Regions from separate parts of the Pseudomonas sp. HP_01 genome, predicted to be linked through region 4. Evidence: predicted binding sites of a transcription regulator. Region 4 holds the regulator's gene; each other region holds the start of a gene.

Region 1 (3,219 bases), on a different contig from region 4:
CTGACGTTGCGCTCGTTGATCAACACGATGGCGGTTTTGATGTCGGCAAGGGCACGCCCGGCGGCACCGGCAATGTCCAGACTGACCCGCGCGCGCTCGCTGCTCTGGCCCATGGCCGTGACCGCCTTGTGGGTGCCGCCCTGGATCGAGGCGATCATTTTTTCAATCTCGGCGGTGGACTGCTGGGTGCGGTGCGCCAGGGCGCGGACTTCGTCAGCCACTACCGCGAAACCACGTCCCGCTTCGCCCGCACGGGCGGCTTCGATGGCCGCATTGAGGGCGAGGAGGTTGGTCTGATCGGCAATACCGCGAATCACGTCCAGCACGCCGCTGATGTTCTGCACCTGACCGGCCAGCCCATTGATCTCATCGGCGGTGGTGCCGACCGAATCGTGCAGCTCGTTGATCGCCGAAATGGTTTCGTCGACCCGCAGGCGGCCCTGTTCCGCCGAATCGCTGGAATCCCGCGCGGCGGTCGAGGCCAGCGAGGCGTTGTGGGCGACTTCTTCCACCGCTGCGCTCATCTGATTGATGGCCGTGGCGGCCTGATTGATTTCGTCGTTCTGGCGCTGGACCCCGCGCAGGGATTCTTCGGTCACGGCAGTCATTTCTTCCGAGGTCGAGGCCAGTTGATTGGACGAGTGGCCCAGCTCCGAAAGGGTGTGGCGCAGGTTCTGCTGCATCACCGACAGCGCTTGCAGCAGGCGTCCCGGCTCATCGGAACCGTCCACTTGAATCGGCTTGCTCAAATCGTTGGCTGCGATGTTTTCTGCGATGGCCAGGGCTTTGGCGATCGGCGCGACCAGGCTGCGGGTGAACAGCGCGGCCAGGGCGAGGGTAGCGGCCAGCGCAATCACGATCGCGCCGATGATGACATCGCGGGACTGGGCGTAACTTTCATCTGCGGCCACATCCGAATCCCGCATTTTCTGGTTGCCCAGGTCGGCGATGGTGGCGATGTCCCTGGCGAGCGCGTCTGCCGCGTGGGTCTGTTCGCCGGATGGCTCGGTCAGTGAGGCGACCACGTCATCGCGCTTCTGCGCCACGGCGTCGAGAAAGCGCGCGTGCACGGCGAGGTAGCCCTGCATGTCGCGCTCCATCTCCGCGTAGGCGTTAATGCCACGCTCGCTGACCAGCAAGGACCTCAGACGCTGCACGTCTTTTTCCAAGTCGGCGCGACCCTGACTGACGCGCTTCATTGCGGCATCGTTGCCGGCGGCGCTTTGTGCGGCGCGCAGGCTGGTATTGCCCAGCCGGATGGTCAGCAGGTCATTTTTGATGTCGGCAATGGTGAGGAGGGTGGGGAGTACGTTGTCCTGCAACGCGTCCCGGGCGTCTTTCAGCTTCGACGCTTGCAGCAGCGAGAACAGTCCCACGGCGGCGATCAGTACGGCAAAGAAGCCGAAGCAGATCAGGGAGCGGGGAGCGATGTTGAGGCGTCTGAGGTTCATGTCGGGGCTGTCCATAGAGAGAAAGATCACCGGGATATCGACCTGAACCGGTTCAGCTTGATGGCGGATTACCCTCTTTTTTGGCAGAAATGCAATGTGCTGCCCTGCATGAATCGATTTGTGACGGATGGCACCCCGGAATCGGGATGCCAGTTCCACTGACAACGCGCGGAATCCCACTGACACTGCGCCGGTATTTTGTGGGACCGGCTTCAGCCGGGAAGTCGTCGGACGTCACGCCGCAAAATTGAGGGTGAACACGGGTGCCTCTTCCTGGCCAAACCAAATCCCACTGACACTGCGCGGGCATTTAGTGGGACCGGCTTCAGCCGGGAAGGCGTCGGATGTCACATGGCAAAATCTAGGGTGCACACGCGGGCCTCTTCCTGGCCAAAGCAAATCCCACTGACACTGCGCGGGCATTTAGTGGGACCGGCTTCAGCCGGGAAGGCGTCGGATGTCACACCGCAAAATTGAGGGTGCACACGCTGGCCTTTTCCCGGTTAAAGCCAGTCCCACTGAAATACCGCGGATGGAAGGCAGAACCGGCTTCAGCCGTGCCCGCTCGCCAAGCCGTGTATTCTTTCGGCCGCACCCTGAGCGAGTACGTCCCATGCTGCACAAAAACCTCATCCGTCGCCTCGACCTGATTACCCTCAAGCTGTTCGTCGCCGTGTACGAAGAAGGCACGCTGACACGGGCGGCGGCGCGCGAGGCGATTGCCGTGTCGGCCGCGAGCAAGCGGTTGATGGAGCTGGAAGAAGTGCTCGGCATCGGCCTGTTCCTGCGCAATGCCAAGGGCATGCTGTTGACGGCCGCCGGCGAGACGATGCTGCACCATGCCCGGCGCATGCTCTCCGATCTGGAAAAAATGGGCCTTGAACTCGACGAGCACCTCCAGGGCATGCGCGGCTATGTGCGCATGCTGGCCAACCTCTCGGCCATCATTCAGTTCTTGCCGGAGGACCTGCACGCCTTCGTCGCCAGCCATGACCTGGTCAAAGTCGATCTCGAAGAGCGGCCCAGCAACGGCGTCGTGCAGGGCCTGGTCGACGGTGTCGCGGACATCGGCATCTGCTCCGAGGACACTGATCTTCAGGGGCTTCACAGCACACCGTATCGCCACGACGAACTGGTCGTCGTGATGCGTGACGATCATCCGCTGGCCGGGCTGCAGCAGGTGGCCTTCGAGGACACCCTTGGCAGCGACTACATCGGCCTGCACGCCGCCAGCTCCATCAACATGCGCACCCAGAACGCCGCACGCGCGCACGGCCGACCGCTGCGGGTGCGCATCCATGTGCCGGGTTTCGACGCCATGTGCCGGATGGTCCAGGCCGACATGGGCATCGGCGTGCTGCCGCGCAAGGCGTTCGATCTGCTCGGGCCGTCGCTGGGCCTCAGGGCCGTGGGCCTTGGGGATACCTGGGCCCGGCGCACGCTGATTCTGGTGGTGCGCGACACGGCTGCGTTGTCGCCGGTGAGCCGCTTGCTGTTCGATCATCTGCAGAGCCCCGAGGCCTGAGCCTTCGCGTTTCGTGAACGCTGGTTGCCAACTGACGGTTGGATTTGCTGAGCCGCGTTCTTCTAGTCTTGGCGACAAATTCCAAGAAAGACTCGAGGTAACCGCTATGACAGGCCCCCTTCAAGGCGTGCGCGTCATTGAAATCGGCACACTGATCGCTGCTCCCTTCGCCGCTCGCCTGATGGGCGAGTTCGGTGCGGAGGTGATCAAAATCGAATCCATGGGGCAGGGCGATCCGCTTCG
Region 2 (3,219 bases), on a different contig from region 4:
CCTTGTCCACGAACACCTCGCTCTGCAGCTCGGCCTCCTCGCCTTCACCGACGAACGAGAAACCCAGGAATTCAAAGGCTTCCCGGTCCGCGTTGGCTTTCGAGCGCGGCGTACGCAGGGGCAGGGTGACGCTGGCGCCGTCCTTGCTGATGACGAAAACCTCGGCTTCCTTCTTCGGCCGTGCCGCTTTGCTCTTGCCGCCGCTCGGGTTGCTGACCGCTTGATGCGTCTGGTTGAGCACTTTCAACGCCAGGCTGTAGACCAGCTCCTGGAAACTCGGGTCGTCCTTGTAGCTGGAGAGAATCCGGCTGATCGGAAACTTCGCGCTCAGGTCTTCGAGTGCGGCCATGTCGGCGGCTTCGGCGTCCTTGAGCTGTTTAAGCTGACCCATCAGTTCGTAGGCCTGGTCATCATCGAATCGGTCATGGGCGGCGCGTATGGCCAGGCGCAGATCGCGAATCTGGTCGCTTTCCTTGGCGCTCTGAAACGCGTCGAGCACCATCTCGCTGATGGTTTTGGCCTGTGGCACATGTTGTGAAAGGTTGATGGCTTCTTCGTAGGCTTGCTTCGACGACACGGCGTTTGCCGCCGGATCGGTATGGGAATCAGACATTGAACATCCACTGCTTCGTTAACTGGGTTTGAGGCGCGAAAAGCCCGGGGCGTTTCGAGGGGCGTAATCTATTGGACGAGAGCGCCGTTGTCACGGATTGCCGTCTTCGCCCGGGCCACAGGGCAACATCCAGCCGTCTTGCCGCATGCGCGCTACGCTATGAGTTCATCGAGCCACAGGCGCCGGACCATGCGAAAAATCTGGGTGCGTTACATCGATTTGCTGGAACACGATCTCAGCACGCAAATCTTCGACAACATCAAAAACCTGCTGGTGTGCGCGCTGTTGTTCGCGGCGGGCACCAGTGCGTTGAGGGCGGATTACCACCAGTTCATCGGTGTACTGGTGTCCGGCGCTACTGGATGGGGGCTGATTGGCGTGTCCGCCGTGCTGATGTTCCTGAACGTCAGCGACGGCATTCGCAGGCTTGGCAAGCTGCGCTACCACGTGGCGATTCAGATTCTGGTGTCGCTGGTTTATCTGCTGATCGCTGCCAGACTGGTGGAAGTGGTCTGGGCGTTTCGGGCTGGTTGAGGGGAGGTTGGCCTTAAGGTGCACCACGGAGCAGGGTTGATGACGTTCCGAGACAAATCTGGTTGAAACCTAAACGCCAGAAACAACAAAGCCCGCGCAAGGCGGGCTTTGTTGAGGTACTTGGTGGCTACACAGGGACTTGAACCCCGGACCCCAGCATTATGAATGCTATGCTCTAACCAACTGAGCTATGTAGCCAAGTGGCGCGCATTATTCGCTCAGATCGAATATGTGTCAAGCGTCTCTTTGAAAAAAATTATCCACGCGATCAATCGGTTAGCCTCCCGCACCGTCAACCATCCTTCATCCCCGCACCTCGGTGACAGTTTCACTGCTCACGATGAGTGCTTTTGCCCCACTTTCGAGCACCCGGCGTGCACTCTGCCGGGTCTCGTGCCCGGTTTGATGGCCTCGTGCTATCGGTCCGTTTTTTGCTTATGCCTGCCGCAGCGCTGCCGATATGGATGTAGGCAGCTGCGGATTTCGACAAGCCATAACGCGGCCCTGGTTCAAAAGATGGGCGGTTATCGTTTTCAAAACACAGACATGGCATTTTGCCGGTAAAAATGTAAGGCAGCGCAGCGATGATCATGGGTCGTGCAGCGGTTGTCGGTGAGGAGTAGTCGGCTATGCAGAGTCTTTTGTCGCCAGGCATCCGCCTGCTCGGACGTCTCGGGTTCGCACGCAAGTTTCAGGTGCTCTTCTTTCTATTCATTTTGCCGCTCGCAGGCAGCCTTTGGATGATCGGGCAGGATTACCGCAGCAAGCTGGAGGTGATTTCTCAGGAACAAGCCGGCGTGCGCCAACTCATGGCGCTTGATGCGCTGGATGTGCAGCTGACGGCCCAGCGCAACCGCGCTGCGCGCTGGAAGGCCGTCGACATTCTTCGTGATCCGACGCCAGCCGCGAAGGCAGCCATGAACGCGCTGGATGCCGCCAACCCTGACCTGACCCGAACCCTCGCTTCTCTGGGCGATGAGCTCAAAGCGCAGAACGCCAGCGCGGACATCATGACGCGTTATCAAGCGGTGCAGGCTTCGGTCAAAGGCATGGATTCGGAATCTCTGCGCACCGTTGGCTGGTGGCCGGACGGCTATGACCGTTTTACCTCCGCCCTCACAGCGTTGCAGAGTCTGCGAGAGCAGATCGCCATGGACAGCGGCTTGATTCTCGATCCATGGCTTGAAACCTACTTGCTGATGCAAATCTCTACGCAGCAGGCGCCGGAACTGGTCGAGCGCGTAGGGCGGATGGCGAGTATCGGCCAATCGTCGATCGCGTCCGGGCAGTTCTCGTTGCAGAGCCGTCTTCAAATGCGCGACCTGCGCAGTCGTATCGGTGACGCGCGGGATCAACTGGTCAAAGCCGTGGGTTCGCTCCAATCCAAAGCGTATCCGGGCATGGAAGTCTGGACGCGTCAGTATGAAGACAGTCTTCAGCGCCTTGATAACGAATTGAAAGTGCTCGACGACGGTGTATTCGGCGGCAGCATCAAGTTAGACCCTGCTGCTTTCGAGCGCAGCGTCGATGGCGTCAGCGAAGGACTGGCGGCCTTGCGCAAGCAATCACTGTCGTCACTGACCAGTCGGCTCGATTATTACCATGAGCAGTCGACTCTGCAGTTCGTTCCGGTGGCCGCAATTTTCAGCATTCTTGCGCTCGCGGCGCTGTATCTATTCATGTGCCTGCAAGCGTCGATCCAGCGCAGCGCCAAGGGCATTACGACCCTGGCCGAGTCGCTGCGTGACGGCAATTTGTGCGTTGAGGTCGCCGTCCAGGGGCGTGACGAACTCGCTGCAATCAGCACCGCCCTCAACGTTGCGGTGGTGCAACTGCGCACCAGTCTGCTGGGCGTCAACCACGAAACCCAGCAACTGGGTTCTGCGGTGCTGACCCTCAATGCGCAGTCCGGCAGCACGCTCAACGAAGTTGAAGATCAACAGCAGCAAATCAGTCAGATCGCCGCTGCGGCCACCGAGCTGGCCGCGACGTCCATTGGTGTGGCCCGCAGCTGTGAAGCCGCATCCGGCAGCGCCCAGGCCACCCGACGCATCGCCGAAGACAGCAGCCGC
Region 3 (3,219 bases), on a different contig from region 4:
TGCGCGGGTCGCTGCGAATCTCCGCAGTGAGGGTATAGCCATCCATCTCCGGCATTTCAATGTCGGAGATCATCATCAGGAATTCTTCTTCCGGTTTCTTGCCTTCTTCCACCAGTTTGCGCAGGAAATCCAGTGCCTGACGACCGTCATTCAACGCCGTGACTTCCACGCCGACGGTTTGCAGGCAACGCGTGACCTGTTTGCGCGCCACGGAGGAATCATCGACCGTCAACACACGCAGCGAGAGCGCCTTGTGCTGCACCTCAGCCGTAACCACACCCACGGAGATGTTCTCGGAGACCGGCGCCACTTCGGCGAGGATCTTCTCTACGTCGATGATCTCCACCAACTGATTGTCGAGACGCGTCACCGCCGTCAGGTAGTGGTCGCGCCCCGTACCCTTGGGTGGCGGATGAATGTCTTCCCAGTTCATGTTGACGATGCGTTCCACCGCGTGCACCAGGAAGCCCTGAATCTTGGTGTTGTACTCCGTGATGATCACGAAGGAATTGGCAATGTCAGACAACGGCTTGCCGCCGGTCGCCAATGCCAGATCGAGGATCGGGATGGTCCCGCCACGAATACTTGCCACACCGCGCACAATCGGACTGGATTTGGGCATATGGGTAAGTTTCGGGCACTGAAGCACCTCTTTTACCTTGAACACGTTGATCCCATACAACTGCTTGCCGTCCAACCGGAACAGCAACAGTTCAAGGCGGTTCTGCCCTACCAGTTGAGTGCGCTGGTTTACTGAATCCATCACACCAGCCATGAACCACTCCTCCCAAAACGACCAATTGCGCTACCGGATCGGTAAGCGGCACGGGCCTTGCTATTTACTCATCATGAACACACAAACGACAGTATCCCGACGCCTGGCCCCCGCAACCCGCAGCTTTCTCTGCGTGCTGGTTGCGCTGTGTCTGTTGTGTGCCGCCAGCCTCAGCCGCGCAGACAACATGACCCTGCCTGAAACACTTATCGGCGTGACCCAGGGCTTTCTTGAATTCACAGTTGAAGACTATATGGCGACCAACCAAACCGCCGGCCGCTATGAGATCGAAGTCAAACAGCTGGATCCGCGTATGCGCATGCCGCTGTGTGACAAGGATTTGACAGCCTCACTGGAAAGCCCGGCCCAGCCCATCGGCCGCGTCACCGTCAAAGTGCGCTGTGAAGGCGCCTCACCGTGGACAGTGTTCGTACCGGCCCAGGTACATCTTTACCGCAATGTGGTCACGGCCGTACGGCCAATGAAGCGCGACGCGATCGTGACCGAAAACGATGTAGCGCTGCGCGAACGTGACGTGAGCCAACTGGGGCAGGGCTTCCTTGATTCGGTCGATCAGGCAGTCGGGCAAAAAGTTGTCCGACCAACGGTCATCGACCAGATCCTGACGCCCGTCCACCTCGATCAACCCCAAATGGTCCATAAGGGCGACCAAGTCGTGATCAGCGCTCGCAGTGGTTCGATGAGCGTGCGGATGCCGGGCGAAGCCCTGTCCGACGGCGGTTTCAACGAGCAAATACGGGTGAAGAACCTGAATTCACAACGGGTGATCAAGGCCAACATCGTTGCGCCCGGGCAAGTTGAGGTCGCTATGTAACTGACATGTATAGGTAAGACCTCTGGCGCTGCGCTTGCGCTTTTCCTACACTCGGAACCCCAGTGCTCCGCGCGACGTCCATTCGAGACTGTTTTCGCGCGAGCCCTAAAGTTATTCCGGGTATGGCCGAAACCAAGGCAAGCGTCCTAGAACCCAGAGGTTTTTCAATCATGGTCATCGACTTCAATCGTTTGAATAGCTCCACTCCCGTTGGCGGTACAACACGTACTGCCAGCACCAAGGAAGCCAGCAAAACCGAAGCTACGGCAGCGGTCAGCGGCACCTCGAGCGTGCCCGGCAGTGGTGAGGCAGTACATTTGAGCAGCGAAGCTCAACAGTTGCAGAAGATCAGTGATTCGTTGCGTGATCAGCCTGTCGTCAACAGCGCCCGTGTGGCTGAGTTGAAGCAGGCGATCGCCGACGGCAGCTATAAGGTCGACAGCAATCGTGTTGCTAGCAAACTGCTTAACTTCGAAGCCCAGCGCTAGCCCCAGGTCTGCGCAGGGGCTTCTGGACGCTTAAACACCAGGGCATGCGATGCAAGACACTACATTGCTTCAACTGATCACGGACGACATTGCGCCAACCCGGCATCTGCTGGACATCCTGAAGGCCGAGTCAGTGGCGCTTCACGGGCGCAATATGGTCGAGATGGAACACATCCTGGCGCAGAAACAGGCGCTGGTGATCGTGCTCGAGCAGCATGGACGCCGACGTACCCAGCTGATGACCAGCCTGGGTCTGCCCGCCAATCGTGCGGGACTCGAAGAAGTGGCGAAACATTCGTCAGTGGGTGAAGCCCTGTTAACCGCAGGCGATGAACTCAGCGCACTGATGAGTGAATGCCAGGCGGCCAACGAACAGAACGGCAGCCTTATCCAGCTCCAGCAACTCACCACGGCACAGCAGTTGAGGATTCTCAACGGCGGCGACACCCCGACACTGTATGACAGCCGCGGTTCGACGTCCGGCAAGGCCAGGCCGCGTCCGCTCAGCCAGGCGTAAGTTCTTGTATCAAGGTGCGCAACGTAGTGGCAATATGCCGCACGCTGAACGCTGCCGTTATTTGCCTGGAGATGGATAGACCGTGAATGCCTCAAGCGCGGAAGATGTTCCGCAGCCCCCGAAGGTACTGACCACCCCGTTGGAAATCGCTGCCAATCTGCGGCTGCTGATGGAAAGTCATGACCCGCTGATCATCACGTTCCACGAACGCAGCCAGCGGTTTCAGAGCTACGTGATCGACGTCAACCGCGACACCAACGAGATGATCCTCGACGAGATGATCCCCCGCGACGGTGAGCGTTTCCTTGCCAGCGGTGAACCGTTCCGTGTCGAAGGCTTTCACGACGGCGTGCGCATCGCCTGGGAAAGCAAAGCCCAGCTGACAGTCATCGAAGAGCCGCGCAGTTATCGCGGCCCGCTGCCTCAAGAAGTCGTCTATCACCAGCGCCGCAACGCGTTTCGCGCGGCCCTGAAGCTGGCTTCGCTGATTGATGTCGAGATCGGCGGCGACAGGCTCAAATTTCCGTTGCGGGGCAAACTGCTGGATGTCTCCGCCACGGGCTGCAAGCTGCGCTTTGAGGGCGATATATCCGAGCGCATGCAG
Region 4 (3,219 bases):
CACTTCCTGGTCGTGCTCGATGCCCGCGAAGCGGTCCACCTGGCTCGCCATGAGCACCAGCTTGAGCAGATTGCGCTCGACTTCGGTGACCAGCGTGGTCACGCGCTTGATCACCTGACCGGTGAGGTCCTGGTAATCCTGCGCCAGCAGAATGTCGTTCAGGTGCGCGGAGACTTCGGTCGTCTCCTTCTCGCTGCGGGTCAGGAACACATCGACGCGGCGGGCCAGATCACGAAACTCTTCGGCGCTGATTTCGCGGCGCATGAAGCGTCCCCAATCGGCGCTCAACGCCTTGGCGTCATCACTGAGCCCGTGCATCAACGGCGTGCTTTGCTCCACCAGGTCCATGGTCCGGTTGGCCGCGTTTTCGGTCAGCCTGACCACGTACGACAGCCGCTCGGTGGCGTCGGTGATCTGGGAGACCTCCTCGGCCTGCGGCATGTTCGGGTCGATCTGGAAGTTGACGATCGCGCTGTGCAACTCGCGCGTCAGTTTGCCGACTTCCTGATACAGGCCTCGGTCGCGGGTCTGGTTAAGCTCATGGATCAGTTGCACAGCGTCGCCGAACTTGCCTTTTTCAAGGCTCGCGACCAGCTCTTGTGCGTGTTTCTTCAGGGTTGACTCAAAGTCACCCATTGTCGAATCTTTGGAATCCATAGCGCCCTCGCAGCGGACATCAGCTATTGACGCGCTCAAATATCTTTTCGATTTTTTCTTTGAGCACTTGCGCGGTGAACGGCTTCACCACGTAGCCGTTCACACCGGCCTGAGCGGCTTCGATGATCTGCTCACGCTTGGCTTCGGCAGTAACCATCAGCACCGGCAGGCTGCGCAGACGCTCGTCGGCACGCACCTGACGCAACAGGTCGATGCCGGACATGCCGGGCATGTTCCAGTCAGTGACGAGGAAGTCAAAGGCGCCGCTTTGCAGCATCGGCAATGCGGTGAGACCGTCATCTGCTTCGGCCGTGTTGGTGAACCCAAGGTCACGCAACAGGTTTTTAATGATCCGCCGCATCGTTGAGAAGTCATCAACGATGAGGATTTTCATGTTCTTGTCCAATTCGACCTCCAAGCAGTCTTTAACGCGTGCAGCACCTGAACGCGCGTCCAATCAATACCGGCTGTGCCGAACATGAAGAGGGGGTTTGATCGACCGGGACGAGCGCAGCGAAACCGGATCATCTACGACCCGGTTCGACCGACTCCTGCCATGTCTCTTCTGCTTCCCGCTCACGTCTTGCACAGCCGGTCTTACAAGCAAAACACGCAGGCCTCACGGCCTGCGCCTGATTCACGAACGTGCGCGCCACTCGCCAAGACGACCGCGCAACCGCGCTGCGCATTGGCTGTGCAACTGACTGACCCGCGATTCGCTGACCCCCAGGACCTCACCGATTTCCTTGAGGTTCAGCTCTTCGTCGTAGTACAGCGACAACACCAGACGTTCACGTTCGGGCAAATTGGCGATGGCCTCGGCCAGCGCAGCCTGGAAGCGCTCGTCTTCCAGATCCCGCGACGGTTCGAGGGACTGGCTCGCGCCGTCCTCGTGCAGCCCTTCATGTTCGCCGTCCTGCAACAGGTCGTCGAAACTGAACAGGCGGCTGCCCAGGGTATCGTTCAAAATCCCGTAATAATCGTCGAGACTCATTTCAAGTTCGGCAGCAACCTCGTGATCTTTAGCGTCACGACCGGTTTTTGCTTCAATTGCACGAATTGCGTCGCTGACCATGCGCGTGTTGCGGTGGACCGAGCGCGGTGCCCAGTCCCCCTTGCGCACTTCGTCAAGCATCGCGCCACGGATACGAATACCCGCGTACGTCTCGAAGCTGGCCCCTTTGGTGGAGTCGTATTTGGTCGACACTTCGAGCAAACCAATCATGCCCGCCTGGATCAAGTCCTCGACCTGAACACTTGCTGGCAGACGCGCCAGCAAGTGGTAGGCGATTCGTTTGACCAGCGGGGCATAACGCTCGATCAGCTCATACTGGGAGTCTTTGGACGATTTGCTGTACATGCGATAGCCACTTGCTGTCATGAGACGGGCCCTGCGCTGGTGTGATGCACGAGGCGCTCTACGAAAAATTCCAGGTGACCGCGCGGGTTCGCCGGCAGCGGCCAAGTGTCGACTTTCTGCGCAATGGCCTTGAACGCCAGGGCACATTTGGAACGCGGAAACGCTTCGTACACGGCGCGCTGCTTCTGCACGGCCTTGCGTACGCACTCGTCGTACGGCACCGCGCCTACATACTGCAGGGCCACGTCGAGAAAACGGTCGGTGACTTTCGTCAGCTTGGCGAAGAGGTTGCGCCCTTCCTGCGGGCTCTGGGCCATGTTGGCCAGGACGCGGAAGCGGTTCATGCCGTAATCGCGGTTGAGCAGTTTGATCAGGGCGTAGGCGTCGGTGATCGACGTGGGCTCGTCGCACACCACCAGCAGCACTTCCTGGGCGGCGCGGACGAAGCTCACCACCGATTCGCCAATACCGGCGGCAGTATCGATGACCAGCACATCGAGGTTGTCGCCGATGTCACTGAAGGCCTGAATCAATCCGGCATGCTGCGCCGGGGTCAGGTGGACCATGCTCTGGGTGCCCGATGCCGCCGGCACAATGCGTACGCCGCCCGGCCCCTGCAGCAGGACATCGCGGAGCTCGCACCGCCCCTCCATGACGTCAGCCAGGGTGCGCTTGGGGGTCAGGCCCAACAATACGTCGACGTTGGCCAGACCCAGATCGGCGTCCAGCAGCATGACGCGACGTCCCAGCTCGGCCAGCGCCAGTGAAAGATTCACTGAAACGTTGGTCTTGCCTACGCCACCTTTGCCACCGGTTACCGCGATAACCTGTACGGGATGCATGCTGCCCATGTTAGTTGTTTACCTTGTCTTGCTTAGACCTAAGCCACATGTCGGGCTGCACGTTCAGTGCCTGAACAATGCCTGGCAGACCATCGATGCAGGAAAATTCCACTGTCATTTTCTCTACCTAGCCCGCGCGCTTGCCGGTGCTGTGATAAAGATCCGCAAACATATCCGCCATCGCTTCCTCGCTAGGCTCCTCCTGCATCTGCACGCTGACAGCCCGGCTCACCAATTGGTGCCGACGCGGCAAATGCAGATCGTCCGGTATCCGTGGGCCATCCGTCAGATAGGCCACAGGCAGTTCGTGTGTCACGGCCAGGCTGAGCACTTCGCCCAGGCTGGCCGTTTCGTCGAGCT

Evidence for each region. Region 4 encodes FliA, which starts transcription of late flagellar genes. Its sites were predicted from a motif close to CTAAAGTTTNNNNNNNNNNNGCCGNTAA; they were not measured.
Region 1: a site for FliA is predicted at 1,676-1,703, ahead of ACYAR8_RS01270 (methyl-accepting chemotaxis protein). Genes of this name have one in related genera too.
Region 2: a site for FliA is predicted at 1,582-1,609, ahead of ACYAR8_RS02510 (methyl-accepting chemotaxis protein). Genes of this name have one in related genera too.
Region 3: a site for FliA is predicted at 1,716-1,743, ahead of flgM (flagellar biosynthesis anti-sigma factor FlgM). Genes of this name have one in related genera too.

Annotation. Positions count from the first base shown of each region.
Region 1 is NZ_JBTOPV010000001.1:283,518-286,736, reverse strand. Features, by position in the region: gene ACYAR8_RS01270 (methyl-accepting chemotaxis protein) at 1-1,451, opposite strand, end outside; gene ACYAR8_RS01265 (LysR family transcriptional regulator) at 2,065-2,976, shown strand; gene ACYAR8_RS01260 (CaiB/BaiF CoA transferase family protein) at 3,083-3,219, shown strand, end outside.
Region 2 is NZ_JBTOPV010000002.1:17,715-20,933, forward strand. Features, by position in the region: gene ACYAR8_RS02495 (hypothetical protein) at 1-613, opposite strand, end outside; gene ACYAR8_RS02500 (hypothetical protein) at 803-1,147, shown strand; tRNA gene ACYAR8_RS02505 (tRNA-Met) at 1,269-1,345, opposite strand; gene ACYAR8_RS02510 (methyl-accepting chemotaxis protein) at 1,777-3,219, shown strand, end outside.
Region 3 is NZ_JBTOPV010000008.1:96,656-99,874, reverse strand. Features, by position in the region: gene ACYAR8_RS06920 (chemotaxis protein CheV) at 1-775, opposite strand, end outside; gene flgA (flagellar basal body P-ring formation chaperone FlgA) at 849-1,610, shown strand; gene flgM (flagellar biosynthesis anti-sigma factor FlgM) at 1,781-2,098, shown strand; gene ACYAR8_RS06905 (flagella synthesis protein FlgN) at 2,148-2,615, shown strand; gene ACYAR8_RS06900 (flagellar brake protein) at 2,698-3,219, shown strand, end outside.
Region 4 is NZ_JBTOPV010000022.1:47,530-50,748, reverse strand. Features, by position in the region: gene ACYAR8_RS13565 (protein phosphatase CheZ) at 1-657, opposite strand, end outside; gene ACYAR8_RS13560 (chemotaxis response regulator CheY) at 677-1,051, opposite strand; gene fliA (RNA polymerase sigma factor FliA) at 1,295-2,038, opposite strand; gene fleN (flagellar synthesis regulator FleN) at 2,035-2,868, opposite strand; gene flhF (flagellar biosynthesis protein FlhF) at 2,987-3,219, opposite strand, start outside.